Regions from separate parts of the Methylobacterium sp. 001424705 genome, predicted to be linked through region 3. Evidence: riboswitches for the same ligand, from Rfam matches in the RefSeq annotation. Region 3 holds a riboswitch; each other region holds the start of a gene.
The links. A riboswitch is a leader RNA that binds a small molecule or an ion and turns the genes downstream of it on or off. The one in region 3 is predicted to bind cobalamin.
Positions count from the first base shown of each region.

Region 1: it holds a riboswitch for cobalamin, as region 3 does, so the genes downstream of both, AC6EUL_RS11840 (TonB-dependent receptor) here and AC6EUL_RS01275 (TonB-dependent receptor) in region 3, are expected to answer to the same signal.
Region 2: it holds a riboswitch for cobalamin, as region 3 does, so the genes downstream of both, AC6EUL_RS05470 (CbtB domain-containing protein) here and AC6EUL_RS01275 (TonB-dependent receptor) in region 3, are expected to answer to the same signal.

Region 1 is NZ_JCBANU010000013.1:76,677-87,001, forward strand. Features, by position in the region: gene AC6EUL_RS11830 (SdrD B-like domain-containing protein) at 1-4,967, opposite strand, end outside; gene AC6EUL_RS11835 (PepSY domain-containing protein) at 5,226-6,659, opposite strand; gene AC6EUL_RS11840 (TonB-dependent receptor) at 6,659-8,881, opposite strand; cobalamin riboswitch at 9,236-9,452, opposite strand; gene AC6EUL_RS11845 (DUF2934 domain-containing protein) at 9,624-9,812, shown strand; gene AC6EUL_RS11850 (hypothetical protein) at 9,936-10,130, opposite strand.
Region 2 is NZ_JCBANU010000004.1:178,650-188,974, reverse strand. Features, by position in the region: gene cobN (cobaltochelatase subunit CobN) at 1-800, opposite strand, end outside; gene cobW (cobalamin biosynthesis protein CobW) at 810-1,844, opposite strand; gene AC6EUL_RS05480 (DUF1636 family protein) at 1,841-2,281, opposite strand; gene AC6EUL_RS05475 (CbtA family protein) at 2,274-3,044, opposite strand; gene AC6EUL_RS05470 (CbtB domain-containing protein) at 3,072-3,248, opposite strand; cobalamin riboswitch at 3,287-3,479, opposite strand; gene cobU (bifunctional adenosylcobinamide kinase/adenosylcobinamide-phosphate guanylyltransferase) at 3,565-4,098, shown strand; gene cobO (cob(I)yrinic acid a,c-diamide adenosyltransferase) at 4,095-4,694, shown strand; gene AC6EUL_RS05455 (hypothetical protein) at 4,694-5,410, shown strand; gene AC6EUL_RS05450 (cobyric acid synthase) at 5,407-6,861, shown strand; gene AC6EUL_RS05445 (hypothetical protein) at 6,929-7,066, shown strand; gene AC6EUL_RS05440 (DUF3616 domain-containing protein) at 7,053-8,195, opposite strand; gene cbiB (adenosylcobinamide-phosphate synthase CbiB) at 8,192-9,193, opposite strand; gene cobD (threonine-phosphate decarboxylase CobD) at 9,206-10,210, shown strand; gene AC6EUL_RS05425 (MFS transporter) at 10,218-10,325, opposite strand, start outside.
Region 3 is NZ_JCBANU010000001.1:267,099-277,423, reverse strand. Features, by position in the region: gene AC6EUL_RS01290 (hypothetical protein) at 2-307, opposite strand; gene AC6EUL_RS01285 (FdhF/YdeP family oxidoreductase) at 304-2,601, opposite strand; gene AC6EUL_RS01280 (hypothetical protein) at 2,909-3,220, shown strand; cobalamin riboswitch at 3,297-3,498, shown strand; gene AC6EUL_RS01275 (TonB-dependent receptor) at 3,607-5,775, shown strand; gene AC6EUL_RS01270 (hypothetical protein) at 5,814-6,215, shown strand; gene AC6EUL_RS01265 (PepSY-associated TM helix domain-containing protein) at 6,259-7,635, shown strand; gene AC6EUL_RS01260 (TonB-dependent receptor family protein) at 8,129-10,325, shown strand, end outside.

The sequences.
Region 1 (10,325 bases), on a different contig from region 3:
CCGCTGCCGTCGATGCCGGGCCCGCTGTCCGCGATGGACTGGACCGCGATCGGGCCCGCCTGGGTGACGGCCTGGGAGACGGCGAGGCCGCGGGGGTCGACCCAGAGGGGCAGGTCGCGGTCGTCGTAGATGGCGGCGCCGATGCCGGGCTGTCCGGGCAGGGCGATGCGGGCGCCGCCCCATCCGTAGAACAGCTCGGTGGCGGCGGGGACGTCGCGGTCGAAGGTGAGGCGCAGGTGGCTGGCGTCGACGAGCTCGGCCCTGGTGGCGAGCGCCTGGCTGGCGGCGGCGTTCCAGTCGGCGCGCAGGCTCCAGCCGGTGCCGGCGGCGGCGACGCTGCCGAGGGCCTGGAGGGACGTGGCCTGGTCGAACGCGACGGTGAGCAGGAGCTGGTCGGGGGCGCCGGCCACGCGCTCGGCGCGCACGACCCGGGGGCCGTCGTCGTCGATGTCGCCGGAGGCGAGCGCCAGGGGCGAGCCCGGCAGCGCCGAGGCCCGGAACGTCTCGGCGACCGACAGGGCGACGCGGGAGAAGATCTGCGCGCCGTCGGCCCGGTCGACGTGGAGGTCGCCGGGCTTCGAGGGGAAGCCGCTGGCGTTCACGTCCATGTTGACGTCGCTGGCCTGGCGCGCGGCGTAGCCGGCGTTGAAGCCCTTGTCCTCGGCGAGCTCGGCCTGCCCGACCCGGATGGTCTGGTTGTTGACGGACTGATTGACCGTCGTCTGTCCGACGAAGGGAATGGCGTTGACGAACAGGTAGGGGACGGTGGCGGCGTCCTGGCCGAGCACGCCGCGCACGAGGCCGGCCTCGTAGCGGGCCGCGCTCTTCCACATGGCGGGCGTGATCCCGTCGAACTGGCTGTCGTTCTCGTTGTGCAGCCAGACCACGGCGGTGGGCGCGGCCTGCTGGCTCGCCGGCAGCTTGCCGATGGCGCTGAGCAGTCCGAGTTCGCGGAACGTCGCGTTCCAGCCCTGGGTGTAGTCGCCGTTGACCGGGGTCAGCCAGTCGGTGAGCATTCCGGTGCCCGGCCATTCGGTCAGCGCGCCGTCCTTCGTCGCGTCGACGTTGGTGGCGACGACGTTGACCTTCTGGTTGACGCCGTCGAAGCCGAGCAGGGTCTGGATCTGCGTCTGCATCAGGGCCATGTCGCCGTAGCGGCTGGGGAAATAAGTGTTCGACTGGCCGCGCACGATGACGTTGAGGGTGGTCGAGGCCGGGATCGCGCCGGTGTGGTCGGTCACCGGATCGGCCTTGAATCCGGCGTCGAGTTGCGTCGCGCTCTGGCCGGCGGTGAGACTGCCGGAGGACAGCGACGTCGCGGTCGAACCCTTCAGGCCCTGCGGCGTCGCCGCCACGACCTCGTAGGTCCCGGCGTTCAGGCCGCGGAAGCTGTACGCGCCGTTCCGATCCGTCACGGTGGTGTCGACGGCGTAGCCTGCGGCGTTGAGGACCACGACGTCGACCCCGGCGAGGCCGGCATCTCCGGGATCCTGCCGTCCGTTGCCGTCGGCGTCGGCATACATCGTGCCCGACAGGGAGACGGACGTCGCGACGTCCCGGGTGCTGAACAGCGAGGAGGCGAGCGTCGCGCCGCTTCCGACGCTCTTGAACAGCGTCTCGGGGCCGGTCACGGCCTTGCCGCCGGGGGCGACGGCCTCGACGTAGTAGTTGCCCGGCGTGAGGTTGGCGAAGCTGTAGATGCCGTCCTTGCTCGGGGACGCCGGATCGCCCGTCCGGGTGACGGTCGTGGCGACGGTGCGGCCCGACGCATCGAAGAGCGTGATCGCGACGCCGTTGATCGACGCCTCGCCGCGGTCGAGCTTTCCATTGCCGTTGGCGTCGTCGTAGGCCAGGCCGACGATGCTGCCGAGCTTGTAGAAGCCTTCGTCCAGCGGCGTCGTGGTGTCGTTGGCCGCCGTCACGTTCGTGACGAGGGTCTTGCCCCCCGCGACGGCCGTTCCGGCCTCGGCGATGTAACCCGTGCCGCCGGGCGTGAAGCGCACCGCGTAGGAGCCCGCCGCGAGGTTGGCGAAGCTGTAGCCGCCGGTGGCGTCCGAAATCGTCGTGGCGAGGGGGGCGCCGCTTCCGTCGGCGGCGAGCAGCTCGACGCCGAACCCGGCCAGGCCGCCGTCGTTGGGATCGCGGGTCCGGTTGGCGTTCGTGTCGGAGAAGACGGTGCCGGCCAGGGTGGCGTTCCTGGCGGGATCCGGAGGCGCCACCGTGAAGCTGAAGCTGCGCGTCGTCGCGTTGCCGGCCGCGTCCGTCGCGGTGGCGGTGAGGGTGTGGGGGCCCAGCCCGAAGGTCTGGCCCGAGGCGACCACCATCGTGCCCTCGCGGAACGTCACCGGGTCGGTGCCGTCGACCGCGTCCGTGGCGGTGGCGGCGAAGGTCACGGCGGCCCCGGCGGCGGAGGTCGCCTGGATGGTGGCCGCCGGAATCTGGGTCAGGGCCAGGGACGGGGCGGTGGTGTCGACGGTGAGGGTGCCGGGCATGGCCGTTGCGAATCCGGCCAGGGTGACGGGGCTGCCGTCGGTCCCGGCCAGGGTGGCGTTGGTCAGGTCGATGCCGGTGACGGCCAGGTCCTGCGCGGTCTGGCCGGGGGCCACGGTGTAGGTGAAGCGCAGGGTTCCGGTTCCCGAGCCGCCCGCATAGGCGGCGGTGGCGCCGGTGTTCAGGGTCAGCACGGGCGTGCCCGTCACGGCGACGGCGTCGGTGAACTGGACCGCGAGGGTGACGGCGGCGCCGGCCTTGAGCAGGCCGTTGCCGCTGCCGTCGATGCCGGGCCCGCTGTCCGCGATGGACTGGACCGCGATCGGGCCCGCCTGGGTGACGGCCTGGGAGACGGCGAGGCCGCGGGGGTCGACCCAGAGGGGCAGGTCGCGGTCGTCGTAGATGGCGGCGCCGATGCCGGGCTGTCCGGGCAGGGCGATGCGGGCGCCGCCCCATCCGTAGAACAGCTCGGTGGCGGCGGGGACGTCGCGGTCGAAGGTGAGGCGCAGGTGGCTGGCGTCGACGAGCTCGGCCCTGGTGGCGAGCGCCTGGCTGGCGGCGGCGTTCCAGTCGGCGCGCAGGCTCCAGCCGGTGCCGGCGGCGGCGACGCTGCCGAGGGCCTGGAGGGACGTGGCCTGGTCGAACGCGACGGTGAGCAGGAGCTGGTCGGGGGCGCCGGCCACGCGCTCGGCGCGCACGACCCGGGGGCCGTCGTCGTCGATGTCGCCGGAGGCGAGCGCCAGGGGCGAGCCCGGCAGCGCCGAGGCCCGGAACGTCTCGGCGACCGACAGGGCGATCCGATCGAAGATCTGAGTCGCGTCGGCGCGGCTGAAGTGAACGCTCCCCGGCTGTCGGGTGATGCCGTGGCCATCGACGTCCATGTCGACGTCGCTGGCCTGGCGCGCGGCGTAGCCGGCGTTGAAGTCCTTGTCCTCCGTCAGCTCGGCCTGCCCGACCCGGATGGCCTGGTTCTGGACCGGCTGCGTGGACTGCACCGCGGGCGTCTGCGCCGGGAACGGAATGGCGTTGACGAACAGGTAGGGGACGGTGGCGGCATCCTGGCCGAGCACGCCGCGCACGAGGCCGGCCTCGTAGCGCACGGCGCTCTCCCACATGGCGGGCGTGAGAGCCGCGTTCTGGCTGTCGTTCTCGTTGTGCAGCCAGACGACCGCAGTCGGCGCGGCCTTCTGCGCCGCGGACCATTGCCCGATCGTGCTGAGAAGGCCGATTTCCTGGGCGTTCGCCGTCCATCCGTTGCGGTAGTCGCCGTTGACCGGGCTCAGCCAGTCGGTGAGCATCCCCGTACCCGGCCATTCCGTGTTGGCACCGTCGGCGTTGTCGCGCGTGCCGATCACGTTGACCTTCTGGCGGACGCCGTCGAACCCGAGCTGCGCCTCGATGGCCGCCTCGAGCTTCGGCAGGTCGCCGTACAGCGTCGGGAAATAGGTGTTCGACTGGCCGCGCAGGACGACGTTGAGGACCGTGGCGGCCGGAATGGCGCCGGTCTTGTCGAGGACCGGATCCGGCGCGAACCCGACATTCAGCTGCGCGTTCGCGGCCCCGCTGGCGAGACTGCCCGTCGCGAGGGTCGTGGCGGTGGTGCCCTTCAGGCCTTCCGGGGTCGCCACGGTGACGCGGTAGCTCCCGGCCGTCGTCCCGAAGCTGTAATGCCCGGCGGCGTCGGTGACCGTGGTCTTGAGCGCGAATCCGGTGGCCGCATCGCTGAGGAGCACGCTGGTGCCGGCGAGGCCCGCCTCGCCGGGGCCCTGGCGTCCGTTCCCGTCTCCGTCGGCGAAGATCGTCCCGGACAGGCTGACCGTCGGGGGATTGTTCCGGACACCGAAGTTCTGCGACGCGATCACCGCGCCGCTGGTGACGACCTCCTTCAGCGTGGTCACGCCGCTGGTGACCTTGCCGTCCGGGGCGGTCACCGCGACCGTATAGGTCCCCGGGGCGAGGTTCTGGAAGCTGTAGACCCCGTTGGTGCCCGGCTTGAAGGGGTCCTTGTTGCTCGACGTCGTGCTGGCCAGGAGGACGCCGATGTCGTTGTACAGATCGACCGAGACGCCGTTCGTCAGCACCTCGCCCGCGTTGAAGACGCCGTTGCCGTTCGTGTCGTTGAAGATGATGCCCGCGATGCTTCCGGTCTTGTAGAACCCTTCGTCGACGGTCGTCTTCGCGTCGCTCGGGACGCTCACGTTGGTGACGAGCGTCTGGCCGCTCGCGTTCGTCGTCCCGGCGCTGCCCCGGTATCCGGCCGCGGCCGGCGTGAAGCGCATCGCGTAGGCGCCGCCGGCGAGAGCGGTGAAGGCGTAGGCCCCGGTCGCATCGGTGCGGACCGTCGCGAGGGCGGCCCCGCTCCCGTCGGCGGCGAGCAGGTCGACCGAGACGCCCGCGAGGGCCGTCTCGTTGGCGTCCCGCGTGCCATTGCCGTTGGCATCGGTAAAGACCGCCCCGGACAGCGTTGCGCCAGCCATGCCCTTCCCCCCTGATCGCTGACGACGCTTTGCCGCGTCGCCGCTTTATCAGTCTAGGGTGAGGCCTCTATTGCCTGGAGGCAATGGACTATAGTGACAAAGCGCTCTCTTTGTCGAAATCATGTTGCCATAGACCGGAAGAGTCCGGCCCATCGATCAGCACAGGCGCGTCCGGGCTTCAAGAGCAGGGCGCGAGGATGTCGGCGCGGGCGTGGAAGATCCGGAGGCGATGATCGCGTCGCGGGGGGCGCGGCGCCCCTACCCGAGCCGCGCCCTGCGCCGCAGGCGGCGCCAGCCCAGCACCACCCCCGAGAGGGCGATGGTCGCGCCGAGGCCGTTGAGGAGCCACATCACCGCGTCCCAGGCCGGGCGGGCCTGGAACAGGTTTCCGAAGTCCAGGCGGTGGGGTGCCTCGAACAGCCAGCGCTGGAGCCGGCCGCTGGCATCGAGGCGGTCGAGGAGCGCGCCGGTCTCGGGGTCGAGGTGGAGCCAGGTCGCGGCCGGGTCGTCGAAGCGCACCCGCAGCACCGGCAGCGGCCGGGTGTCGTGGTGGGGATACCAGTAGGCGTCGTAGGCGGTCAGCGTCTCGGTCGCGGCGATGCGGGCCTCCGGCCAGGCGCGGGCGGCTGCGGCGCGCAAGATCGCCTCCGTGGGCGGCGGGACCGCGACCCGGCGGCCCCGGGCATCGGCGGCGACCAGCACGGGCTGGCCGCCGACCTGCGTGAACCGGACCTCGACGATCCCCGGCCGCGCCAGGCCGTCGAGGGCCGCGCGGCCGACCGCGGCCGGGGGCCCGGCATAGGCCGCCTGCAGGGCCGCCGGGGGCGTGCGGGGCGAGAACCAGTGGTTCGGGTTCATGGAGAGCCAGCCGCTCGCCACGAAGCTGAGGAGGCTCAGGCCCCCGAGGGTGCCGAGGAGGTGGTGCCAGCGCCCGAGGCCGCGATAGGGGCTCACCCCCGCGGCGTAGGGCCGGCGCAGGCGCAGGCGCCAGATCCCCAGGGCCAGGCCGCTCAGCACCCCGGCGGTGGCGAGGCCGGAGACCCAGAGCACGGTGCCGCGCCAGAGTTCGCCCCGCGCCCGCAGGGGCGTGGGGTAGAACCAGTGCGGGATCGCCCCGAGCCAGTTCCACAGGCGCTCCCGGCGGTTGGTGTCGAGGACGACCGCGCCCGTGCGGGCCGAGACGTAGAGCTCGGTGCCGGCCGCGTCCCCGAGCGCCACCACGTGGAAGGGGCGCACCGGGTCGTAGCGGTCGCGCACCGTCCATGGGTCGCGGCTCACCGCCCGCACGGTGGCGCCCTCGCCGAACGACGCCCGGGCGGCCGCCCCGTCGATCTCGCCCAGGGCCTGCCCGGTCTCGGCCGAGACCACGTGCCGGGCGTCGTCGCGGGTGGTGACCTGATAGACCGGCGCCCCGCCCCGCATGGAGAGGCTCAGGCCGCCGGGGGCCGGGTCGAGCCCGGCCCGGGCCAGGGCCGCGTCCGGGCCGAGGAGGACCCGGTCCCAGGCGAGGGGCGCGAGGCGGGACAGGCGCTCGGCCTCCGTCAGGGCCGGAAACGCCACGTAGAGCATCACCAGCCCCGACAGCACCCAGGCGGCGAGGAACAGCCCCGTGGCGATGCCGAGCCAGCGGTGGCCGAGGATCAGCCCGCGCTTCAGGGGCTTCAGGAAGGCCCGTTTCGGAGAGGCCCGCATCAGAACCGGACGCTGTAGGCGACCTCGACGGAGCGCGGCCGGCCCAGCAGCCAGTTGGTGCCGACCCCGTTCACCGCGTTGCCGCTGATCGCGTAGATCGTGTCGAACAGGTTGTAGGCGCGCAGCGACAGGCGCGAATCCGGCGTGACCTGGTGGTCGAGCCCGGCATTGACCAGGGTGTAGGCCGGGCGCTTCGCCTGGTTGCCGAAGTCGCTGAAGGTCTCGCCCACGTGCTGCAGGCCGACCCGGGCCTCCCAGGCCGGGGCGAAGGCGTAAGTGACCCAGAGGTTGCCGACGCGCTCCGGCACGTCGATGGGCTGGCGCCCGGCATAGGACACCACCGCCCCGCCGACCGCCTGGTCGAGGGTGTCGTACTGGGCGTGCAGCAGCGCCAGGTTGGCGTCGATGCGCCAGGCCTCGGAGAGGTGCAGGCTCAGGGCCGCCTCGACGCCGAGGGAGGATTGCTGCCCGACCTGGGTCGAGAGCGTCGGCTGGCCCGGTACCGCCGAGATCAGGTTGTCCTTGACGATGCGGTAGCCGGCCAGCGTCCACTCGGCCCGGCCGTCCCAGGCCACGCCCTTGGCGCCGACCTCCACCTGCTCGCCGGTGGAGAGCCGGAAGTTGGCGAGACTCTGCGACAGGGAGATCAGGCTGCCCACCGGATCGGTGGCGGTGGCGTACTGGGCATAGAGCGCCAGCAGCGGCGTCGGGTTGTAGACGGCGCCGAAGCGGTAGCTCAGCGCCCGGAAGTCGCGGTCGAAGGTGTTGCCGGTGACGAGGTCGGTCCGCTGCAGCACCGGCGCGTCGTAGCGCACGCCGGCCAGGAGCGAGACCTGGTCGGACAGGATCAGGCGGTTCTCGGCGAAGACCGAGGCCTGGCGCGTGCTGGTGGCGTAGGCGGGCCGGGCGCGGCCCTCGGCCGGGAACAGGCCCGGGTCGTAGGCGAAGGGATCGACGCTGGTGGTGGTGTCGAAATAGAAGTTGTTGGTGTGCCGGAAGGCGATGTGGTTCACGTCGAACCCGGCCAGGAATTCGTTGCGGAAGCCGAACAGGGTGCCGCGGAAGGTGGCGTCGAGGCGGTTCCCGATCTGCTCCTGCTGGTGGTAGATCTCGAGGTAGTCGGAGCGGTCGATCCGCCCGGTGCCGCGGTTGAAGGCGTATTGCTCCACGTCCCGCCACTGGCGCCGGCTCTGGAGCCGGTAGGCGGTGTTGCGGACCGTGACGTCGGCGCTCGGCGTCCACTCGGCGCGCAGTTGCGTCCAGTTGTCGGTCCAGAGGATCTGGGCGTCGCGGACGTTGTAGTTGTTGAACCGGAGGGCGTCGCGGATGCGCCCGTCGACGAGGGGCGTGCCCCAGTAGCGGGCCGGCTCCTGATAGCCGAAATCATGGCTCAGGGTGACGGCGAGGTCCGGCGTCGCCTGCAGGGTCAGGGCGCCCGAGACCGCGAGGTTGCGGAAGCTCCCGTCCGGGGCGATCCAGCCCTCGGCGCGGTTGCCGCTGATGTTGAGGCGGTAGGCGAGCGCCTCCCCGATCGGGCCGCCGGAATCCAGGGCCAGACGCGCCAGACCGTCCGAGCCGACCGCCGCGCGGGCCTCGTTGAGGAGCGTGAAGACCGGCTTCTTGGTGACGACATTGATCACGCCGCCGATGGCGCCGTCGCCGTAGAGCACGGAGGCCGGCCCGCGCAGCACCTCGATGCGCTCGACGTTCCAGGTGTCGAACGGGAAGGTGACGGTGCCGGCGCCCACGAACAGGCGGGTGCCGTCGTAGAGCTGCTGGATCGAGTTCGGGCCGGAAAAGCCCCGGGCCGTGAAGGCGCCGTTGCCGTTGCCCGGCGCCGCCACCGTGGTGATGCCGGTGGCGTTCTGGGTGACGGCCTCCGCCACCGTGTTCTGGCCGCGCAGCCGCGTGGTCTCGCCCGCGATCACGTCGACGCTGGCGGGGGTCTCCAGGGCCGTCAGGCCGAGGCGGCTGGCGCTGCGGCCGGGGCTGCGCAGGTTGAGCCCCTCGGCGGGCGCCGGGCCGCCCCGCCCGGAGCCCGCGACCTCCAGGGTCTCCAGGGTGACGGCCGGCGGGACCTCCCGGGTCTCGGCCTCGGCGGAGATCGGCAGCAGGCCGCCGAGCAGGGCCGCCAGGGGCAGGACGTGTCGCGACGGCAAGGTTGGGCCTTGCCGCGACCCGCGCGCGTTCGCGGTTCGGGACGGGATGGGGGCGACGGGCATAGGGTAACGGGATGTGGGGTAACTGGACGTGGGGCAACCGGACATGGGGCAACCGAACATGGGCGCGGGCATCGGTCGGGGCCGACCTGCCGTCTCCGCTAGACTGAATGTTATAACATCACAATTGGCAAGCGGGGCCCGGGGCCGGCGTGTCCGCGGCGCAGCCGTCACCGGGCCGCGCGGGGCGGCCGGAGGGAGCATGCGGGAGCAAGACTTGCGGGCGAGGACGGGCATCGACGGGACGGCTGACGCGACGAGTCGCGCGGAGTGGCACGTCACCGCGAAGAGGTCGGTCCGTTCGCGGCAAGCGAACGCCCCGACACCCACCAGGACACCCCGCCCGATGCGTTTCGCGTGTGACCACGACTGACGGCAGGTCTCCTGGCTCGCGGGTCACCGCCCTCCCATCGTCTTCCCAGGTCCCGGGTCCTGACGGACCGTTCACCCAGTGACGTGTTGATGAGGAGCTCGCCGCTTACAGTTGCGGGGGCAGCCGCGGCTTCGGGCTCTCGCCCTCACCGCGTTCCCTTTTGATCCTCGTTAAAGAGGAACCGTCGCGGGTAAGCTAGGCCGTTTCCGGCGCCGCCGTCAAATCCCCCGGGGTTCGGCAGCCTGCCCTGCGCAGGGGGCGACCGGGGCGGCCTCGCGCGGATCGGGGGACAAATCCCGCCGTGGAGCGTTGGCCCCGCAGGGAGAACCGGGCTGTGACGCTGTGACCGAGACTGAAGGAGCAGAGAGCACGATGTCCGAGGATGGGATCACGTTCGAGCGGATCCGCGAGCGCGCCCATGAGATCTGGGAGCGCAACCACCGCCCCGAGGGGTTCGAGGTCGAGTTCTGGCTGATGGCCGAGCGGGAGCTGCGGGCCGAGCGCGCCCGCAACGCCCCGAAGTCGGCCGCACCGGCGCAGGAGGACGCCGCCTGTCCCTGACGGCGCCGGGGACGGGCTCGGGGGCGGGTCGCCTCAGCCGCTCGCCGCCACCGCGTCGTGGTCCGCGAACAGGATCGCGTGGGTGAGCGGGCCGTCGACGCGCATCGGGTCCCGGACGAGGGCCTAGGCGGGGACGTCGCGGACGGCCGCCCAGGCGCGGTAGCAATTCGGTGGGACCCGTCCCCGTCCGGTCTCCAGCTGCGAGAGGACGGTGTCGTATTCGGCCCCGACCACAGTGGCGAGCGGGCGCCGGCATAGGCCGCGCGCCGCGCGCAGGGGCTTCAGGAAGCGACCGCCCTCCCGGCCCGGTTCCGACACCCCCGCCGAATCCGGGCGTTGGCGGTGAGCGGACACGTGGGACATCCCCCCTCGGACAGCATGGGGAGGGCGCAGGCCCGGCCGGCGCCGTCGCGACGCCGCGGGCGGGGGCGCCGTTCGACGCGCCAGATCCGGCGGCGCCGCCGGGCTAGTCGGAAACAGCCCGGACTGCGCCGTGATCCGTGGATCGGGACT
Region 2 (10,325 bases), on a different contig from region 3:
CGATGCGCCGCGATGGCCGCCCGGAGGGGCGCGATCGCGGCGGGGTCCTTCAGGCTTGACACCGCCACGGCCAGCACCGCAAGGCCGCGCGCCTGGAGCGCGGCGCCCAACGCGGCGATCGGCGCGGTGTCGCCCGAGAGCACGCTGGACCGGTAGACCACGACCAGCGCCAGCGGCGCCTCGGCCGGGGCGGTCTGGAACGGTCGTCCGGCGGCGCGGGCCTGCCCGTCCGCGACGGGGCCGCAGCCCGGGCAGCAGACGAAGCCGCGGGGCAGGGGCAGGGGCGCCTCGACCGCCGCGGGATATCCGATCGCGGCGGCCATGCGCCCGACCAGGCGGCGCAGGTTCGCCGTGCCTCCGGCCCGGAAATAGGCGTCGAAGTCGGGGGCGAGCTCCGGCTTCGTGGAATAGGCGTCGAGGCGCGGGTCGGGCCGGTCGTCGCCCGGCAGCACCACGAGCGCCACCCCGGCGGCGCGGGCGGCCGCGCTGGCGCGCTCGATGCCGTAGCGCCAGTAATCGAGGCCGCCGAGACAGCGGATCACCACCATCCGCGCCTGGGCGATCACCGACTCGACGTAGAGGTCGACCGACATCGGGTGGCGAAGTTTCGCGAGCTTGGCGAGCCGCAGGGTCGGGCCTCCGGCCGAACCCGGCGGGAAGACCGCCGCGTGGGCGCCAGCCATGCCGAAGAGATCCGAATCGGTGAAGGACAGGAAGACGATGTCTCCCGGCGCCTGACCGAGATCGATCGCGGCTTCGCCCTCGTCGAGGGAGACCGTATCGATGCGGATCAGGTGCATGGCGGGCGCTTATCCCGCCAAGGCGGCGGCGACGGCGGCCTGGTCGAACCCCTTGAGGCCGATCACCACGAGGCGGCCGTCGCGGGGCTCGCCGGACTTCCAGGGGCGGTCGTAATGGTGGGCGATGCGGGCACCGACGCCCTGGACCACGAGGCGCATCGGCTTGCCGGTAACCTCGGCGAAGCCCTTGATGCGCAGCACGCCCTCCGTCTCGGCGGCGCGGGCGACGCGGATGGCCAGGTCCTCGGCCGAGGCCGTGGCCGCCACCGGCAGCGCCACCGAATCGAAGTCGTCGTGGTCGTGGTCCTCGCCCTCGCCGTGGTGGGACGGACGCGCGTCGAGGTCGTCCTCGGCCGCCGCCTGGATCCCCAGGATCACGCGCGGGTCGAGGCGGCCGTGCTCGGCCTCCACCATCTTCACCGCGCGGGGCAGGTGTTCGGTGACCTCGGCCCGGACCTTGGCGCGCCCGGCCTCGTCGAGGAGGTCGGCCTTGTTCATCACCACGAGGTCGGCGCAGAGGAGCTGGTCCTCGAACACCTCCTCGAGGGGATTGTCGTGGTCGACGCTGGCGTCGTCCGCGCGCTGGGCGGCGAGCGCCGCCGGATCGTCGGCGAAGAAGCCGGCGGCCACGGCCGGGCCGTCGATGACCGCGACCACGCCGTCCACCGTCACCCGCGAGCGGATCGCCGGCCACTGGAAGGCCTGGACCAGGGGTTTGGGCAGGGCGAGGCCCGAGGTCTCGATCAGGATGTGCTCGGGCGGATCGGCCCGGTCGAGGAGCTTGTTCAGGGCCGGCACGAAATCGTCGGCCACGGTGCAGCAGATGCAGCCGTTGGCGAGCTCGACGATGTCCTCGTCGCCGCAGCCCTCGATGCCGCAGGCGGCCAGGAACGAGCCGTCGAAGCCGATGTCGCCGAACTCGTTGACGATGATGGCGAGGCGCCGGCCGTTCGCATTCTCCACGAGGTGGCGCACCAGGGTGGTCTTGCCGGCCCCGAGGAAGCCCGTGACGATGGTGCAGGGGATCTTGGCGACGAGGGTCATTCGGCGGCGTCCGGAAGGGGGGGCGCCGCGACGGGCGGCGGGAATGGGGGAAGGCGGGCGACGACGCCCTTGCGGAATTCCTGCGGCCGGGCCTTCCACGGCACGATGCCGTCCGGCGTCTCGGCATAGAGCGCCACGCCGTCCAGGATGGTGCCGGCCGACGCGACCGGGTCGAGATCGCCGTAGACGTAGGTCCAGCGGCCTTGCGAGGCCACCGCCACCGTGCAGGGGCGCTTGCAAACCGAGAGGCATTCGACGCTCTCGACCGTGATGCCCGGGTGGCCGCCGGCGCTCACGGCGTCCTGAAGCGCGGCGAGCAGGCGGGCGCCCGCCCGCGGCTCCGAGGCGTCGCCGGCCGTCCGGCAGGTGGCGCAGACGTAGAGGGTGACGGCGGCGTGGTCCGTGTCAGGCCGCGGGTCGGGCATGTGGTCAGGCATGGGTCGGCCGCGCGTGGGTCGGCCGGGTCTTGCCGAACAGCCCCCAGGCCCAGCCATAGGCCAACCCGATCACCGCCCAGAACACGAAGGCGATGCCCAGCGAGCGCGCCGCGAACTGCGCGGCGTAGGAGGCCGGCAGGTTCGAGGCGGCGTGGCTCGCCTCCGGCGCACCCGCGAGATGGGGCGCGACGAGGAGCACGATGCCGCCCGCGATGGTGATCGGCGCCCGCCGGATCGCGATAAGGTAGAGCCCCATGGCGGTGGCCGCGGCGGTCATCACCCACCAGAACTGGCGGTCGGCCAGCGGCGCGGCCTCCATTCCGGGGAGTTCCGGCGCGAGGCCGAGGGCGGGGGCCAGCGCCACCGCGAGGAAGCCGCCGATGGCGAAGCGCAGGCCGGTCTCGGGGTTGGGCTCGCGGTTGCAGGCCAGGAGCACGGCACCGAGCAGGAACGCGTAGCCGACGCCGCCCACCAGGGTGGCGAGCGCGGTGAAGGCCATGCGCGGCAGGCCGGGGCCAGGCTGCCAGTCGGGCGCGACCTCGCCGCCCGCCACCGAGGGATCCTTGGTGCCGTGATCGTGACCGCCATGGACGCGGACGATCAGCGAGGCGGGGGTCGGCCGAACGGGGGCGGCGGAGGCCTGCGTCTCGTAGCGCTCGGCCGCGATGATGAGCGGCGAGGTGAGTGCGAGCTGCAGGCCCGTCGCGACGACGGCCGCGAGGAAGCCGGCGACCAGGGCCGCCGACACGAGCCGGATGATCATGGGATTGTCTGCCTTAAGCGGAGACGCTCAGTGGCAGGGGAAGTTCTGGCTGTGGCGGAAGTCGTGCGCCGCGTTGTGCAGCGCCATCGCGGGGGCGAAGCCTGCCATGAATACGAGGCCGAGGCCAAGGAAGGCGGCCACGAGCACGGCGCCGAGGCGCTCGTTGGTGCGGGTGCCGGTCAGGACGAGGGTGTTGGTCGACATCGGGTTCATCTCCTGGCCGCCCCGCCGGCGGCCGTCAAGCATCGAGCGGGAGGACGGCAGGTCTCCTGGCTCGCGGGTCGCTGGTCCTGCCGCCTTCCCGGATCGCTCCAGTGGCTGATGGCAGTCCCGTCTCCGCTCACAGTTGCGGGGGCAGCTGCGGTTTCGAGGTCGCCCCCTCACCGCATTCCCTTTTCACCCCGTCGCCGGGGCACCGTCCGATCCACGCTTCTACGCGGTTGCCGATCCGCTGACAACGCGGCCCGGATCGGATTCCCGCCTTTGACCCGGGACCTCGATTTCGGGCACAGCAGGCCGCATGCCGCATCCTCCACCCAGACTGACCCTCGTGCTCGGCGGCGCGCGCTCCGGCAAGAGCGCCCATGCCGAGGGGCTGATCGAGGCGCAGCCTCGGCCCTGGCTCTACCTCGCCACCGCCCAGGCCTGGGACGACGAGATGCGCGAGCGCATCGCGCTCCACCGCGCCCGCCGCCCGGACGGCTGGATCACGCAGGACGTGCCGCTCGCCCTGCCCGAGGCGGTCGCCGCCGCGACCGGGCCGGTGCTGGTCGATTGCCTCACCCTCTGGCTCACCAACCTGATCCTGGCGGAGGCCGACGTGGACGCCGCCACCGCCGCGCTGCTCGCGGCCTGCGCGGCGGCCCCCGGCCTGGTTGTCCTGGTGGGCAACGAGGTCGGCCTCGGGATCGTGCCGGACAACGCGCTGGCCCGCCGTTTCCGCGATGCGGCGGGGCGCCTGCACCAGCGCCTCGCGGCCCAGGCGGACCGCGTCGTCCTCACGGTGGCGGGCCTGCCCCTGATCGTGAAACCCCAACCCGGAGCCACCCCATGACCGACGCCGACCGCCATCGCGAAAAGATGGAGAAGCGCAAGGCCGTCCAGGATGCCGAGGTGGCGGAGAAGACGATCGAGAAGGGGCTCCTCATCGTCAACACCGGGCCGGGGAAGGGCAAGACCACGGCGGCCCTCGGGCTGATGCTGCGGGCGCTGGGCCACGGCTGGCGCGTCGGCGTGGTGCAGTTTATCAAGGGTGCCTGGGACACCGGCGAGAAGCACGCCCTCACGGCCTTCGGCGACCGGATCGACTGGCACACCCTCGGCGAGGGCTTCACCTGGGAAACCCAGGACAAGGCCCGCGACATCGCCGCCGCCGAGCACGCCTGGGCCAAGGCCCTCGACCTCATGGCCGATCCGACGATCCGCCTCGTGGTGCTGGACGAGCTCAACATCGCCCTGCGCTACGACTACTTGGATCTCGAGGCCGTGGTGGCGGCCTTCCGGGCGCGCCGACCGGACCTCCACGTCGTGGTCACCGGCCGCAACGCCAAGCCGGCCCTGATCGAGGCCGCCGACCTCGTCACCGAGATGGCGGTCGTGAAGCATCACTTCGCCGCCGGGGTGAAGGCGCAGGTGGGCATCGAATTCTGATGCGCTTCGTCCTCGGCCCGGTCGGGCTCCTTGTCCTGTCGGGCATCCATCCGGCCTGCGCTGAAACCGCGCCGGCCTGGCCGGCCAGCTATCTCGGCCGCGTCGAGGCCCTGGCGGTGGTGGAGGGCCTGAACGCCCGGCTGCTCGCCAGCCGCTCCGCCACCGCGACCCTCGAAGGCTGGTGCGCCGAGCACGGCATGGCCGCGACGCCCCTGCTCGCGGCGAATCTGCAGCGCGGCGCGGACAAGCCCGCCTCGGAGGAGACGCGCCGGCGCCTGAATGCCGGCTCCGACACCGTCCTCCGCTACCGTCAGGTGCGGCTCGCCTGCGGCGACCACGTCCTGTCGGAGGCGGACAACTGGTACGTGCCCGAGCGCCTGACCCCGGAGATGAACCGCCTGCTCGAGACCACCGACACGCCGTTCGGCCGGGCGGTCCAGGCCCTCGGCACGACGCGGCAGACCATCGGGGCGGAACTCCTGTGGCAGCCCCTGCCGCAAGGGTGGGAGCAGGCGCCGCCCCCGGCGTCGACCTGCGGCGACCTCGCGATTCCCGACCATCTGTTCCGGCACCGGGCCGTGCTGTTCACGGCGGAGCGCGTGCCGTTCTCGGAGGTGGTCGAAACCTACGGGGCCGCCATCCTGGCCTTTCGTCGCGCCGCGCGGCCCGCCGATCCGGCCTGCGCCGCATCCCCGTCGGACGGGCCGCAGCCATGACCCGCGCCCTCATGATCCAGGGCACCGGCTCGGATGTCGGCAAGTCGCTGATCGTGGCCGGGCTGTGCCGGGTCTTCGCGCGGCGCGGGCTCGCCGTGCGGCCCTTCAAGCCGCAGAACATGTCGAACAATGCCGCCGTCACCGCCGATGGCGGCGAGATCGGGCGGGCCCAGGCGTTGCAGGCGCGGGCGGCGGGGGTGGCGCTCTCGGTGCACATGAACCCGGTGCTGCTGAAGCCCCAGAGCGAGACCGGCAGCCAGGTCGTGGTCCAGGGCCGCATGGTCGGCACCGCCAGGGCGCGGGACTATCAGGCCTGGAAGCCGCGTCTCCTCGCCTCCGTGCTGGAGAGCTTCTCGTACCTGAAGGCGCAAGCCGACCTCGTGGTGGTGGAGGGGGCGGGCTCGGCGTCCGAGGTCAACCTGCGGGCCGGCGACATCGCGAATATGGGATTCGCCCGCGCCACCGGCACGCCGGTGATCCTGCTCGGCGACATCGACCGGGGCGGCGTCATCGCCAGCCTCGTGGGCACCAAGGCGGTGATCGACCCGGAGGACGCCGCGATGATCCGGGGCTTCCTCGTCAACCGCTTCCGCGGCGATCCCAGCCTGTTCGCCGACGGCATGGCCACCATCGCGCAGGCGACCGGCTGGCCGAGCTTCGGGCTGATCCCGCACTTTCCCGACGCGGCGCGCCTGCCGGCGGAGGACGCCCTCGGCCTCGCGGGCTCGGACACCGGATCGGCCCGGCGCAGGGTCGTTGCCGTGCCGGTGCTGCCGCGCATCGCCAATTTCGACGACCTCGACCCGCTTCGGGCCGAGCCCGACGTGGCGGTGGTGCTGGTGCGCCCGGGCGAGCCGATCCCGGTGGCCGACCTCGTGCTCCTGCCGGGCTCGAAGACCACCATCGACGACCTCGACGCCTTTCGCGCGGAGGGCTGGGACATCGACCTGCGCGCCCATGTCCGGCGCGGCGGGCGGGTGCTCGGGCTTTGCGGCGGCTACCAGATGCTCGGCCGGCGCATCGACGACCCGCACGGCATCGAGGGTGCGCCCCGCTCCGTGCCGGGTCTCGGGCTCCTCGACGTCGAGACCGTGATGACGCCGGTGAAGCATCTGGCCGCCGTGACCGGCACGAGCCAGCCGGACGGCGTGCCGTTCTCGGGCTACGAGATGCATGTGGGCGACACCACCGGGCCGGACACCGCGCGTCCGGCAATCCGGCTCGCGGACGGGCGCCTCGACGGCGCGGTCTCGGCCGACGGCCGCGTCACCGGCACCTACGTGCACGGCCTGTTCGCCGACGACCGCCAGCGGGGCGCCTGGCTCGGCCGCCTGGGGGCGGCTCCGAGCGGGCTGGCCTACGAGGCCGGCATCGAGGCGGTACTCGACCGGCTCGCGGATCATTGCGAGGGGCATGTCGCCTGCGACGCGCTGCTCGCCCTGGCCTCGTAGCGTCCCGACGGTTTTAGGCTTGGCGCCGGAACGCCTGCCTCACGACGGGTGCGGCGAGGAAGCCTCCATGATCCCGTCCCCGCCCCGGATCGACCCCTGCCTCGGCCTCGGCGCGAGCCTGATGTTCGTCGTGCTCTCGGCGCTCCGCCGCGACGCCGCGCGCCGGGGCGCGGCGGAAGCCGGCCCGAGCCTCAGGGGGGCGTAGGCGCGCCCCTCTCCGGGATCGGCACCGCGTAGGCGTGCGGCGCCCCGTTCCGAAGGCTGTCGAACAGGACGAGGACCCGGCCCGATCCGAGCGGGACCACGGCCTCGGCCTTGCCGTCGATGACCTTGCCCTTCTGGTTCTCGCCGCGGACCGGCGCGAGGGTGGCGACGGGGGTCAGGGCGCCGGAGGGCAGGTCGACGAGGGACAGCCGAAAGGGAACGGGCAGGCCGTTGCGGGACGAGCCCGTGAGCACCAGCATCCGTCCGTCGGGCAGGATCGTGAGGTCGCGGACGCCCGCATCGGGTCCGGCCTCCAGGGGGATCGTGCCGATTTCGGCCGACAGGGCGGCGTTTCCATCCGCGAACAGCGCCTCGACCGGTACGGAGACGAGGAAGGCCTTGCCCGCGAGGCTCGGTGCCCGCAGGCCCGCGTAGAGGCGCCCGCCCACGACCGCGAGCCCTTCGACGTTCAGGCCGTTCGGCTGCGGCGTGCCCTCCGGCGGCAAGGCGTTCCAATCGAATTCCAGGTCGCGCAGCACGGAGTCGCGTACGGGCGCGGAGGCCATCAGGGCGTCGAACAGGCGGTAGGTGCTCACCGTCTCCGCGGCGGCGGTGCCGTCGGCGTTCGGCCGCAGGCGCGTGAGGATCATCGACGACAGTTTGTACTTGCGCTTGCCCCGGGTGCAGCCGTGCGACCCGGTGACGTAGAAGAAGGGCTCGGCATAGGCCACGGCCTCGCCGTCGAGCTGATCGAACCTGCCCGGACCGCCGCTGCATCGGGACTGCGCGGGGGGCGTGCCCCGGATGGCCGGCGAGGGCGCCGTGCCGAGGTCGTAGGCGGTGGCGCCGGGCGTCAGCGTGGTCCCGGCGAGGCGGGCGAACTGCGCGCCGCGGTTCTCGTCGTTGACCACGACACAGAGGCGGCTGCCGTCCGCGTCGGTCGGGCGGCAGGCCATGCCGCTGAGGTCGTAGGCCCCGTCGCCCTTCGTCTCGCCGTCGAAATCGCGGGTGACGGTGTAGGGCGTCGGCAGGCCCTCGGCGGTGCGGCCGGGGGTCGGAGCGGCGAGGCCGAGGGCGGCCAGCGCCAGGGCTCCCCGTCGCCCGAGGCGTGTCGTCTTCGACCGGATCATGCGAGGGCGACCTTGAGGAGGACCAGGAGGAGGAGGGCGAGCCCGAACAGGAATCCGCACGCCGTGCGGTAGAGCGCAAGCGCCCGTTCCACGTCGGCCGGGGTCGCCTCCGTGCGCCCGTCGCCCATCCAGCCATCCGCGACGCGGGTGGTGCCGTAGGTTCGGGGGCCGGCGAGCGCCAAGCCGAGAGCCCCCGCCATGGCGGCCTCCGGCCAGCCGGCATTGGGCGAGCGGTGGCGGCCGGCATCCCGCCGCACCGCCCGCCAGGCTTGGCCGGGCGAAGCGCCGGCATGGACGGCCGCGGCCGCGACGAGGAGCAGGGCGGTCAGCCGCGAGGCCGGAAGGTTCACGAGATCGTCGAGGCGGGCGGCGGCCCAGCCGTAGGCCTCGTGGCGCGGGGTGCGGTGGCCGATCATGCTGTCGGCGGTGTTGATCGCCTTGTAGAGCGCGCCGCCGGGCAGGCCGCCGACCCCGATCCAGAAGGCCGGCGCCACGATGCCGTCGGAGAAGTTCTCGGAGAGGCTCTCGATGGCCGCCCGGCAGATGCCGGCCTCGTCCAGGGTCTCGGGATCGCGCCCGACGATCATCGACACCGCGCGGCGTCCGCCCGCGAGGCCCTCGCACCGCAGATCGGCCGCCACGCGGGCGACGTGGCTGTGCAGACTGCGCTGGGCCGGCAGGCTCGCCGCCAGCAGGGCGAGGACGAGGAGCGCGGGCAGGAGGCCGGCGGCGCCGGCCAGGGCGGTGAGGGCCAGGGCGAGGCTGCCGACGACCCCCAGAAGCACGAGGAGCCCGGCCACGCCCGCGAGCCGGCGGCGAACCGGCGCCCCCCGGTTCCAGTGGCGGTCGAGGGTCGCGATCAGCGCGCCGATCCAGGTGACAGGATGGCCGAGCGCCCTGTAGAGCCGGTCCGGATAGCCGGCTGTCGCCTCGACGGCGAGGGCGAGCACTAGGACGATGAGCGTATCGGGCGGATGGGTGAGGGCGGTCCAGGACATGCGGTCTCGGTGATGGCGCGCGGCCCGGGGATGGGTGACGGAATCGCCCATGGCGGCGATCTCGATGCCGCTCGACGCCTCTTCCCGCAAGCGCTCGAGCCCTGGCTGGATCTCTCCACGGGGATCAATCCGGTGCCCTATCCGTGTCTGGCCCTCGACGCCAGCGCCTTCCGGCGCCTGCCTTCGGCCGCCGACCTCGGCGCCCTGCGCGCGGCCGCCGCCGACGCCTACGGGGTGGCCGATCTGGACCGGATCGTCGCCGCGCCCGGAACCCAGATCCTGATCGAGACCCTGCCGCGCCTCGTGACACGCGCCCGCGTTGCCGTGGTGGGGCCCACCTATGCCGAGCACGCCGCCGCCTGGGCCCGGGCCGGCCACGCCGTCGTGACCGTACCGGGGCTCGGGGCGGCCCGGGACACGGACGTGGTCGTCGTCGTGAACCCCAACAATCCGGACGGACGGACCTGGGAGGCCGGAACGCTGCGGGCGCTCGCCAACGACCTGGCGGGCCGCGGGGGCCTGCTCGTCGTCGACGAGGCCTTCGCCGACCTGGAGCCGATCGAGACCCTGGGGCCCTCCCTCGGCCCGGGCCTCGTGGTCCTGCGCTCTTTCGGAAAGACCTATGGTCTCGCCGGCATCCGGCTCGGCTTCGCCCTCGGCGAACCGGGCCTCGCCGCCGCCCTCGCGGAGGCGCTCGGGCCCTGGGCGGTCTCGGGCCCGGCGCTGGCCATCGGGCGCGCCGCCCTGTCCGACGCGCCCTGGCGGCGGGAGGCCGCCATCGCCCGGGCCGCGGATGCCGCGCGCCTCGACCGGATGATCCTGCGGGCCGGCGGGACGCCCATCGGCGGCACTTGCCTGTTCCGCACCGCCGACTTTCCCGACGCGCCCGGCCTGTTCGACCGCCTCGGCGCGGCCGGGATCTATGTCCGGCGCTTCGCCGGGACCCCCGCGCGCCTACGCTTCGGCTTGCCGCCGGACAAGGCGGCCTGGTGCCGGCTGTCGCGGATCCTCCGGTAAGGGACGATCAGGCGCCCCTCGGCTCCAGCACGTTCACGAGGAAGCCCGCGCCCGCCAGGAGGATGCCGACGGCGCAGACGCCGGACCAGCCGGCCATGAGGAAGGCCTGGGAACC
Region 3 (10,325 bases):
CCTAACCATGCAGCTGCGCCAGCACCGCATCCCCCGCCGGGCTGGCAACGTAGCGCGTGCGCTGGGTCCGCGCGTTCCGGTCGGTCAGGGCGAGGAGCCCCGCCTCGCTCGCCAGCGTCTCGACGGCGCGCAGCACCAGGGCGTGCTCCAGGTCGAAGACGCGGGCGAAGCTGCGGCTGTCGCGGGCGAGGTCGAGGTGGAGGGCGGCGAGAATGCCGGCCTCCAGGGTCGAGAGTCCGGGCTGGAGGGCGACCACCGCGTCGGTGGCCGCCAGGAAGGTCTCCGCGTCGGCCGGCGGTTCGCTCATGCGGCGGCCGGCGCGCGCAGGCGCACCAGCACCGACTTCGAGGTCGGCGTGTCGCTGCCCTCGCCGAAGGTGGAGAGCGGCACGAGGACGTTGAGCTCCGGGTAGTAGCCGGCGAGCGATCCGCGCGGCATGTCGAAGGGCACGAGGCGGAAGTCCTCGGCCACCCGGGTCACGCCGTCGTCATGGGTGCCGACGATGTCGACCCGGTCGCCCGTTCGGGCCCGGATCTCGGCCAGGTCGTCCGGGTGTGCGAAGACCACGCGGCGCTCGCCGTAGACGCCGCGGTAGCGGTCGTCGAGGCCGTAGATCGTGGTGTTGTACTGGTCGTGGCTGCGGAAGGTCTGGAGCACGAAGGTGTCGCTCGCGCGCTTCGCCCGCTGGTGCTCCGTCGCCTCGGGCAGGGGATCGGTGGAGAAGTTGGCCCGGCCGGTCGGCGTCTCGAAGCTGCGCTCGGCGGCGAGGTTCTTCAGCATGAAGCCGCGCGGGCGCCGGACGCGCAGATTGTAGCCGGTGAAGCCCGGGATCGTACGCTCAATCAGGTCGCGGATGCGGTCGTAATCGTCGGCGAGGGCCGCCCAGTCGACCCGCGCGGAGCCGACCGTCGCCGCCGCCATGCCGGCGATGATGCCGATCTCGGAGCGCAGCTCGGCCGAGGCCGGCTTGTTGATGCCGCCCGAGCCGTGGACCATGCTCATGGAATCCTCGACCGTCACGATCTGGGTCTTGCCCTTCGCGTTCCGGTCGATCTCGGTGCGGCCGAGGCAGGGCAGCAGGTAGGCGACGCGGCCCGGCACGAGGTGCGAGTGGTTGAGCTTCGTCGCGATGTGGACGGTGAGTTCGCAGGAGGCCAGGGCCTTGGCCACAAGGGTGGTGTCCGGCGTGGCGCGGGCGAAGTTGCCCCCGAGGCCGATGAAGGCCTTCGACGAGCCGTCGAGCATGGCCCGGATGGCGGCGAGCACGTTGTGGCCGTGCGCGCGCGGGGCGGTGAAGCCGAATTCCCGCTCCAGAGCGTCGAGGAGGGCGGCCGGCGGCTTTTCGTTGATGCCGACGGTGCGGTCGCCCTGCACGTTCGAATGGCCGCGCACCGGGCACAGGCCGGTGCCGGGGCGACCGACATGGCCGCGCAGCAGCATCACGTTGGCGAGTTCCCGGACGGTGGCCACCGAGTGGCGGTGCTGGGTCACGCCCATGGCCCAGGTGCAGATCACCTTGTCGGCGGCGAGATAGACCTCGGCCGCGACCTCGAGGTCGGCCCGGGCCAGGCCGGACTGGTCCTCGATGGATTCCCAGGGGGTGGCGTCCACGGCGGCCCGGTAGGCCTCGTAGTCCGCGGTGTGGTTGCGCAGGAAGGTCCGGTCGAGCAGCGACGGCTGACCGACGGCCAGGGCCGCATCGTCGGCCGCGAACACCGCCTTGGCGATGCCCCGGAACGCCGCCATGTCGCCGCCGAGGCGTGGCTGGTAGTAGTGGCTCGCCACCGGCGCGCTGGCGCCGCGCAGCATCTCCACGGTGTTCTGCGGGTCGGCGAAGCGCTCCAGCCCGCGCTCGCGCACGGGATTGAACACCACGACCTTCGCGCCGCGCTGGGCCGCCCGCCGCAGGTCGCCGAGCATGCGCGGATGGTTGGTGCCGGGGTTCTGCCCGACGACGAAGATCGCGTCGGCTTTCTCGAAATCCTCCAGCAGCACGGTGCCCTTGCCGACGCCGATGGCCGCCTGGAGGGCGATGCCGCTGGCCTCGTGGCACATGTTGGAGCAGTCGGGGAAGTTGTTGGTGCCGTAGTGCCGGGCGAAGAGCTGGTAGACGTAGGCGGCTTCGTTCGAAGCGCGGCCCGAGGTGTAGAACTCGGCCTGGTCCGGGTGGTCGAGCCCGCGCAGGGTGGCGCCGATTTCCGCGAAGGCGGCGTCCCACGTCGTGGCGACGTAGCGGTCGCTGGCCGCGTCGTAGCGCATCGGATGCGTCAGGCGGCCCTCGCCCTCCAGGGCGTAGTCGGTCCAGCCGCGCAGCGCGCTCACGGTGTGCTTGGCGAAGAACTTCGGCGGCGTGCGCTTGTCGGTGGCCTCCCAGGACACCGCCTTCACGCCGTTCTCGCAGAACTCGAACGAGGACCCGTGCGCCGGATCGCCCCAGGCGCAGCCGGGACAGTCGAAGCCGTCGGGCTGGTTGGCCTTCAGCATGGCGCGCGCACCCGACAGGGGCGCCCGGCTTCCCAGCAGGTGCTTGCCGCAACTTTTCAGGGCCCCCCAGCCGCCAGCCGCGGAGGAGCGCTTCGGGGTCGCGACCGGATGATCCATGACGGGGTCCTGGGGGGCAGGGCTCGCATGGCCGACGATCGGCCGCGAAGCGGAGCAGTCTCGCCCCAGCGATATCGCGATGCACAGCGCGCGCTCAATCGCGCGAAAACGCAGGCCAGTCATGCCGTTAGGGGTCCCATGCGTTTTTTGCAGAGCCGATGAAGACCGGGTTAAAACCGTTCCAGGCCGCAATGTGGACAATCGGGACCTTCCTCTCCGGCCCCGGTCCCTGGCGGAGGGCGGGTCGATCGCCTAACCCTCGGGCCGGATCGGCCGCTGGAAAGCGGGGAAGACGGGAGCGGGGGAGATGCGGACGCCGGTGAGGATCTTCGCGGCGGCGGCCGTCGGCCTCGCGGTCGGCCTCGCGGTGATGGCGCATGACCGGCAGATGGGCGCCGAATGGGCCGTGTCGGCCGAGCAGATCGCCGACGCGCAGGCCTACGGCAAGCCCGGCGTGGAGCTTCCGCCGGGCCACATGGTGACCGCGCCCCAGCGCAGCGAGGGCGCGGAGCGCCTTCCCCTGAAATGGATCCTCCTCGGCCTCGCGGCCGGTGGCGCGGTCCTGGCCGGCACGGGCCACCGGCGCGCGCCGGCGCGGAAACCGGATGACCGACCCTGACGCCCGACGCCTGTCGCCTGCCGGGCACACCGGCCCGAAAACCCCGCGCGGCCATTGACGCCGTCACCGCGTGTCGGGCTTCCTGGCGTCGGACGGTTCCTCCCCGGAGGATCAAAAGGGAACGCGGTGAGGAATTTTGTTCCAACGCCGCGGCTGCCCCCGCAACTGTAAGCGGCGAGTTCCTCATCAGCACGTCACTGGGTGTCTCGACATCTGGGAAGACGATGAGAGGGCGGTGACCCGCGAGCCAGGAGACCTGCCGTCAGTCGTGGTCACACGCGAAACGCATCGGGCGGGGTGTCCTGGTGGGTGTCGGGGCGGATGCCGTGCGGCATCCGGGCCGGCCTCGTTCGCGGTGACGTGCCACAGACGTCGCCCGAGGTCCCATGTCGTCCTCCCGTTCTCGATCGTTTCCCCGTTCACGGCCCACCGCCCGATCCTGGCTCCTCGGCGCCTGCGCCGGTTTCCTGCCCTACGGCGCCGGTATTCCGGACGCGTTCGCCGAGACTGCGCAGGCGGACCTCGCCGAATTGTCCGTGACCGCCGAGGCCCCGGCCAGCGGTGGCCGCGGGCCAGCCGCCCATGCGGGATTCGTCGGCGGCGTCACCGGCATCGGCGGCGGCCTCCGCAGCGTCGATGCGGCGAGCGCCGGCGTGATCTCGGGGGCGGCACTCAACAGCCGGCCGATCACCCGGCCCGGCGAGGCGCTCGAGAGCGTGCCCGGCCTCATCGTCACCCAGCATTCCGGGGAGGGGAAGGCCAACCAGTTCTTCCTGCGCGGGTTCAACCTCGACCACGGCACCGACATCGCGCTTCACGTGGACGGCATGCCGGTGAACATGCGCACCCACGCCCACGGCCAGGGCTATGCCGACCTGAATTTCCTGATCCCGGAACTCGTCGGCGCGGTCGAATTCCACAAGGGACCCTACTTCGTCCGCGACGGCGACTTCGCCTCTGCCGGCTCGGTGCGGATCGACTATCTCGACACGGTCGCGCGCAACCTCGCGCTGACGTCGCTCGGCAGCTTCGGCTACAAGCGCGCCCTCAGCATCGCCTCCGCGCCCCTCGGCGAAGGCCACCTGCTCGTGGCCGGCGAGGCCCAGACCTATGACGGCCCCTGGGACGTGCCCGACCGCCTCGCCAAGCTGAACGCCGTCGTCCGCTACAGCCAGGGCACGGCCCTCGACGGCTTCGCGCTAACGGGCATGGCCTACTGGGCCAAGTGGAACGCCACCAACCAGATCCCGGAGCGCGCCGTGGCGGAGGGGATCATCGGCCGCTTCGGCTCCCTGAATCCCACGGACGGTGGCGACACCGGCCGCTTCTCCCTCTCGGGCCGCTGGAGCCGGACGACCGACGCCGGCATCACCCGGGCGAGCGGCTATGTCATCCGCTACGGCATGAACCTGTTCAACGACTTCACCTACTTCCTCAACGATCCGGTGAACGGCGACCAGTTCCGCCAGCGCGACAGCCGGGTGCTCGGCGGCGGCGAGGTCAGCCACACCGTCGAGGGCACCCTGTTCGGCTTGGCCGTGGAGAACGAGATCGGCCTCCAGACCCGCACCGACGCCATCCGGGTCGGCCTGTTCAACACCACGGCGCGGCAAACCCGCTCGACCGTGCTCGATGACCGGGTGCTGGAGGCGAGCGCGGCCCTCTACGTCGAGAGCCGGATGCGCTGGACCGACTGGCTGCGCACCAGTGTCGGCGTGCGCGCCGACGGGTTCTCCGCCGATGTCCGCTCGGACACGCCGGCCAATTCCGGCACGGCCCGGGACGGGATCGTCAACCCGAAGCTCGGCCTCGTGCTGGGACCCTGGTTCGACACCGAGGTGTTCGTGAATTACGGGGGCGGCTTCCACTCGAACGATGCCCGCGGCGTCACCGCCACGGTGGATCCGGCGAGCCCGCTCTTCAACATCAGCCGCTCGCCCTTCCTCGTGCCTTCGACGGGCTCGGAGATCGGCCTGCGCAACCGCAGCCTCGCCGGGCTGGAGACGGCGGTGACGCTGTTCCAGCTCGACTTCGCCTCCGAGAACCTGTTCCAGGGCGACAGCGGCACCACCGAGCCGAGCCGTCCCACCCGCCGCTTCGGCGTCGAATGGACCAACCGCTACGCGGTGACGCCCTGGCTCTCCCTGGAGGGGGACCTGACGGTGACGAATGCCCGCTTCGCGGACCGCGACCCCGTCGGCAACCGGGTCCCGGAGGCGCCCACCACCATCGCCTCGGCCGGGTTCACCTTCGGCGAGGGGCCGGGCTGGTTCGGAGCGATGCGCCTGCGCTACTTCGGGCCGCGGCCGCTGATCGAGGACAATTCGGTGCGCTCGCGCCCGACGGCGCTGGTCAACGGGCGGGTCGGCTACAACTTCGACAACGGAATCAGCCTGTCCCTCGACGTGTTGAACCTGACCAACGCCCAGGCCGACCAGATCACCTACTTCTACACCTCCCGTTTGCCCGGCGAGGCGGCGGATGGCGTCGCGGACCGGCACTTCCACCCCGTCGAGCCGACGGCGGTGCGCCTGACCCTGGCGGGGCGGTTCTAGGTCACATGCCGGGTGAAAGTCTGTGAGATGACTTTGCCATGTTGACGAAGCGTGGAACCACAGCTTACGCGGCTGTCATGCGTGCTTGGCGGCCAGATTGGGGATTCTGCCGTGCGGTCATCGCCCTGACCGTCCTCTACGCGCTTTGCCTGCAGGCGTTGCTGGGCTCCATGGCGCCCGTGCCCCAGCTGAGCTTCAACACCATCATCTGTGCCGAACACGCCGGAACGGACGCTCCGGCGGACGCGGCACTGCCCTGTCGGCATTCGTGCTGCACCCTGGTGCAAGCCGTCATGGTGCCCGTTCTGGTTCTCGCCTTCGTTGCCGTGCGCTGGTCGCCCGGCGATGCGGTGCTCCGCGCCTGGCGGACCGGAGACCCGGGAACCGCACGGGCGCCGCCCGATCCATCCGTCAGTCCCCGAGGTCCGCCGACCGCCTGATCGATCCGTTTGTCCCAGATCGCTCCGTGCCGGACCCCCAACCATGTCTCAGTCCCTCCAGGGTGACGCGACGGCCTTCCGCGCCGTCGTTTCTGCCCGCCCGATGCAGGATGCCGTCTATCGCGCCGTCTGGCGCTGGCACTTCTACGCCGGCCTGCTCTGCCTGCCCGTCCTGATCCTGCTCTCGGTCACCGGCTCGCTCTACCTGTTCAAGGACGAGGTCAACGCGACCCTGTTCGCGTACCGGACAAGGGTCGCCGTGCAGGCGAGCCCGCCCGTGGGTGTGGACGTCCTGCTGTTCAACGCCTCCGAGGCCGTGCCGACCGCCGTACCGGTCTCGTTGACCGAGCCCGCCGATCCGTCCGCCTCCGCGGTCGTGACGATGGCCGAGGGATCCCGCAGGATCCTGGTCTACCTCAACCCATACGACGGCTCGGTGCTGGACCGGGTCGCCCGGGACGACGAGTTCATGATGGTGGTGCGAGGCCTGCACAGCCTCGCCTACTTCGGACCGGTGGCCAACGGACTCATCGAGGTCGTGGCCGGGTTCACGATCATCCTGGTTCTGACGGGCCTCTATCTCTGGTGGCCGCGCCAGCAGGGCGGCGGGGTCGTGCGTCTCCGCGGCACGCCCCGCAGGCGCGTTTGGTGGCGCGACCTGCACGCCGTCACCGGTCTGGTCGCCGGGGCCGGAATCTTCTTCCTCGCCCTGACCGGGCTGCCCTGGTCTGCCTGGTGGGGCCAGCACCTGCGCAGCTGGTCCAACGCGGCCGGCGTCGGGCAGCCCAGCGCCCTCTGGGCCAACAAGCCCATCTCGACCGTGCCCATGCGGGAGATGCTCACCACCACCGGATGGGCCATGGAGGACGCTCCGCTTCCGACCTCGCAGCCGGCCGCCACCCCCACCATCGGGCTCGCGCGCGCCGTCGACATCCTGCGAGCCCTCGGGATGCCGCGCGGCTTCGAGGTCTCCCTGCCGTCGGGGGAGACCGGCGTCTACGCCGCGGCCGCCTACCCGAAGGACGTGACGGGGCAGCGGATGATCTCCCTCGACCAGTACACCGGCACGCCGCTGGTCGACGTCCGGTTCGCGGACCTTGGCGGGGTCGCCCGCGCCATCCAGTACGGCATCGGCCTCCACAAGGGCGAGCACTGGGGTCGAGCCAATCAGTTCGCGATGCTGGCCTTCTGCCTGGCGACCATCCTGCTCGCCGTGACCGCCGCGACGATGTGGTGGAAGCGGCGCCCCGCCGGTCGCCTCGGCGTACCACCGTGGCCACGCGACCGGCGTGTCGCGGCCGGCGTGACCCTGATCGTCCTCGTCCTCGGGGCCCTGTTCCCCCTGACCGGGCTCGTCATCCTCGGCATGCTGCTGCTCGACCTCGGCTTGCAGGCGCTGCGAACCCAGGCGAGGACCTGAGGCAGCCGAAACGGGCGGCGTTCCCGTGCACCCCATCCTTCCCGTGCTGATCGGCCGCCGCGGCATCCTCGGCGTCGTCCTGATCGCGCTCGCGCTCTGGACACAGGTGCTCGCGCCGGCGGCGGCCCTGCGCATGCTCGCGGCGATGTCCGATCCGCTGCGCAATCCCATTCTCTGCGGCCCTGCGGTCGATGGGGGCGAGGAGGTCCGTTCGAACGTGGGGGTGCCCGCCCCGGCACACCCGGGCTGCGCCCTGTGCCAGTTGTGCTGTGCAGGGGTCGCCCTCCCCACGCTGCCATCGGGCCCGGCCGCCATACGGAGCGTGCACTGGCATCCGGTATCGTGGCCGATCCCCCCTCCCACGCGCACACGGCCTCCGTCCCGTTGCCTGGGGCAGCCCCGGGCTCCGCCTCACCTCGTCTGATCGCCGAACCACCCTTCCTCACCGCAGCGTGCCTGCGCAGCGTCCTCCCCGATCCGTCGAGCTTTCCCCATGTTCCCGTACCCAAGCGCCCGCCGGCCCATGCGCGCCCTGGCGATCCTTCTCGGCGCAAGCCCGCTCGCGATCGCGATGGCGCAGGCCCAGACCGCCGGTCAGGCCGTGACCCTGGAAGAGCTCTCCGTCGAGGGCCAGGGCGGTGGCGCCGGACAGGGGCGGGGTCGGACTGCCCTCTCGCCCGCCGCCGCCGCCGCACCGACACCCATCGACCGCCCCGTCGGCGAGGTCGTCACCAGCCTCGGGCGAGACGGCATCATCGAGAACCGTCCGGCCACCAGCATCGGGTCGGTTCTGGCCAACAGCCCCGGCGTGACCGTGCGCCAGGGCAATGGCGGGCGCGACGTGGTGATCTCCATCCGGGGCAACAATGCCCGCTCCACCGGCGTGATCAAGAATACGGTCGTGCTGGAGGACGGCTTCATCCTGACCCAGCCGGACGGCGCCTCACGCTTCGACCTCGTCGATCCGCGCGCCTACGGCCGCATCGACGTGTTCCGCGGTCCGCAATCAGCGCTCTTCGGCAACTACGCCACCGGCGGCGCGCTCGCCTTCCGCACCCGGACGGGCCGCGAGATCGACGGCTTCGAGATCGGCACCGATGCGGGCAGCTTCGGCTACCTCAGCAATTACTTCACGGTCGGCGGCGTCAGCGGCCCCGTCGAGATCAGCCTGTTCGCGAGCGATGTCCGTGCCAACGGCTATCAGGATCACGGTTCCTACGACACGCAGACGGTCAACCTGCTGGCCAATTACACGCCGACGCCGGACAACCGCTTCACCCTGAAGGTGATCAACAACACGCTCAATGCGAATCTGCCGGCCCGGTCCTCCCTGAACCAGTATCAGATCAATCCCTACCAGCGCGGTTGCGGCACGGCGGCGCTGGCGGCGCCGGGGTGTACCCTGACGAACCTCTTCGTGAATGGAGCCTTCGGGCGGACGGTGGGCGTCACCGCCGATGAGGCAGGGTTCGGGCGCGACGACCGGCGCACCATCGTCGCCCTGCGCTGGGAGCACGACATCGACGCGCAGACGACTTGGCGCACCCAGCTCGGCTTCGACGAGCGCAACTTCAACCAGCCCTTCTATACGACCTCCTCGCGCGGCTCCTATCCATCCTGGAACTTCCTCACAGACCTGACCCGGCGCTACGATCTGTTCGGGCTGCCCGCGGTGGGCTACGTGGCGCTGGCCTACAACACCATCGACAACCACATCACGACCTTCAATCGCGCGCCCGGCGGTGGTCCGCTGCTCGGTGCACTCATTGGGAACCAAGAGGCCGTCCAATCCAACCTCGGCGGGCGGGCCCGTACCGAGGTGGCGCTCTCCGAACAATGGACCGGCGTCGTCGGCGTCAGCGCGGAGAACACCGCGATCACGGGACGCAACGTCGCCTACGCCTATTCGGCCTCAGGCGTGACCACGACCGTCGCCGATGCCAACCGCAGCTTCCTCAACGTCGCGCCCGAACTCGCCCTGGTCTATCGGCCGACCCCGGAATGGGCGGTTCGGGGCCGGGTCGCGACCGGCTACACGACCCCGGCCGCGAGCAATCTCTTCATCACCGCAGCCGGCCTCCCCGGCAACAACATCCAACTTCGCACGCAGGAAAACCTCGGCTTCGACCTTGGCGTCGACTGGAGCCCGAGCGAGACCCTGCGCCTCAGCGTGACCGGCTTCTACGAGTTCTTCCGGAACGAGCTCGTGTCGCAATCTCCCGGCGCCGGCCTGATGAGCTACACCTTCAACGCGCCGGCCTCCGAGCATCGCGGCATCGAAGTGGCGGCCGATTGGGCGTTCGCACCCGGGTGGCGCGCGGTCGCCGCCTACACGTTCGACGACCAGATCTACACGCGCTACGTCGAACGGCTGAGCGCCGGATCTCTCAGCCGCCAATTCGACCGCTCCGGCAAAACGATCCCCGGTGTCCCGGCCAACCAATTGCTCGCCCGCATCGGATACGATGTCCCGGCCGGACCGCTCGCCGGCCTCGGAGCGTTCGTCGAGACCGTGTTCCAGGACGACTTCTTCATCGACAACGCCAACCAGCTCAGGGCGCCGGGCTATACGATCGTCAACGCCAACATCCATTACGCCACGGAGCTCACGAGCGGCTATGCCAAGCGCTTCACCGCCTATGCCGAGGTGCGCAACGTCTTCGATACCGTCTACGTCGCTTCGGCGCAGA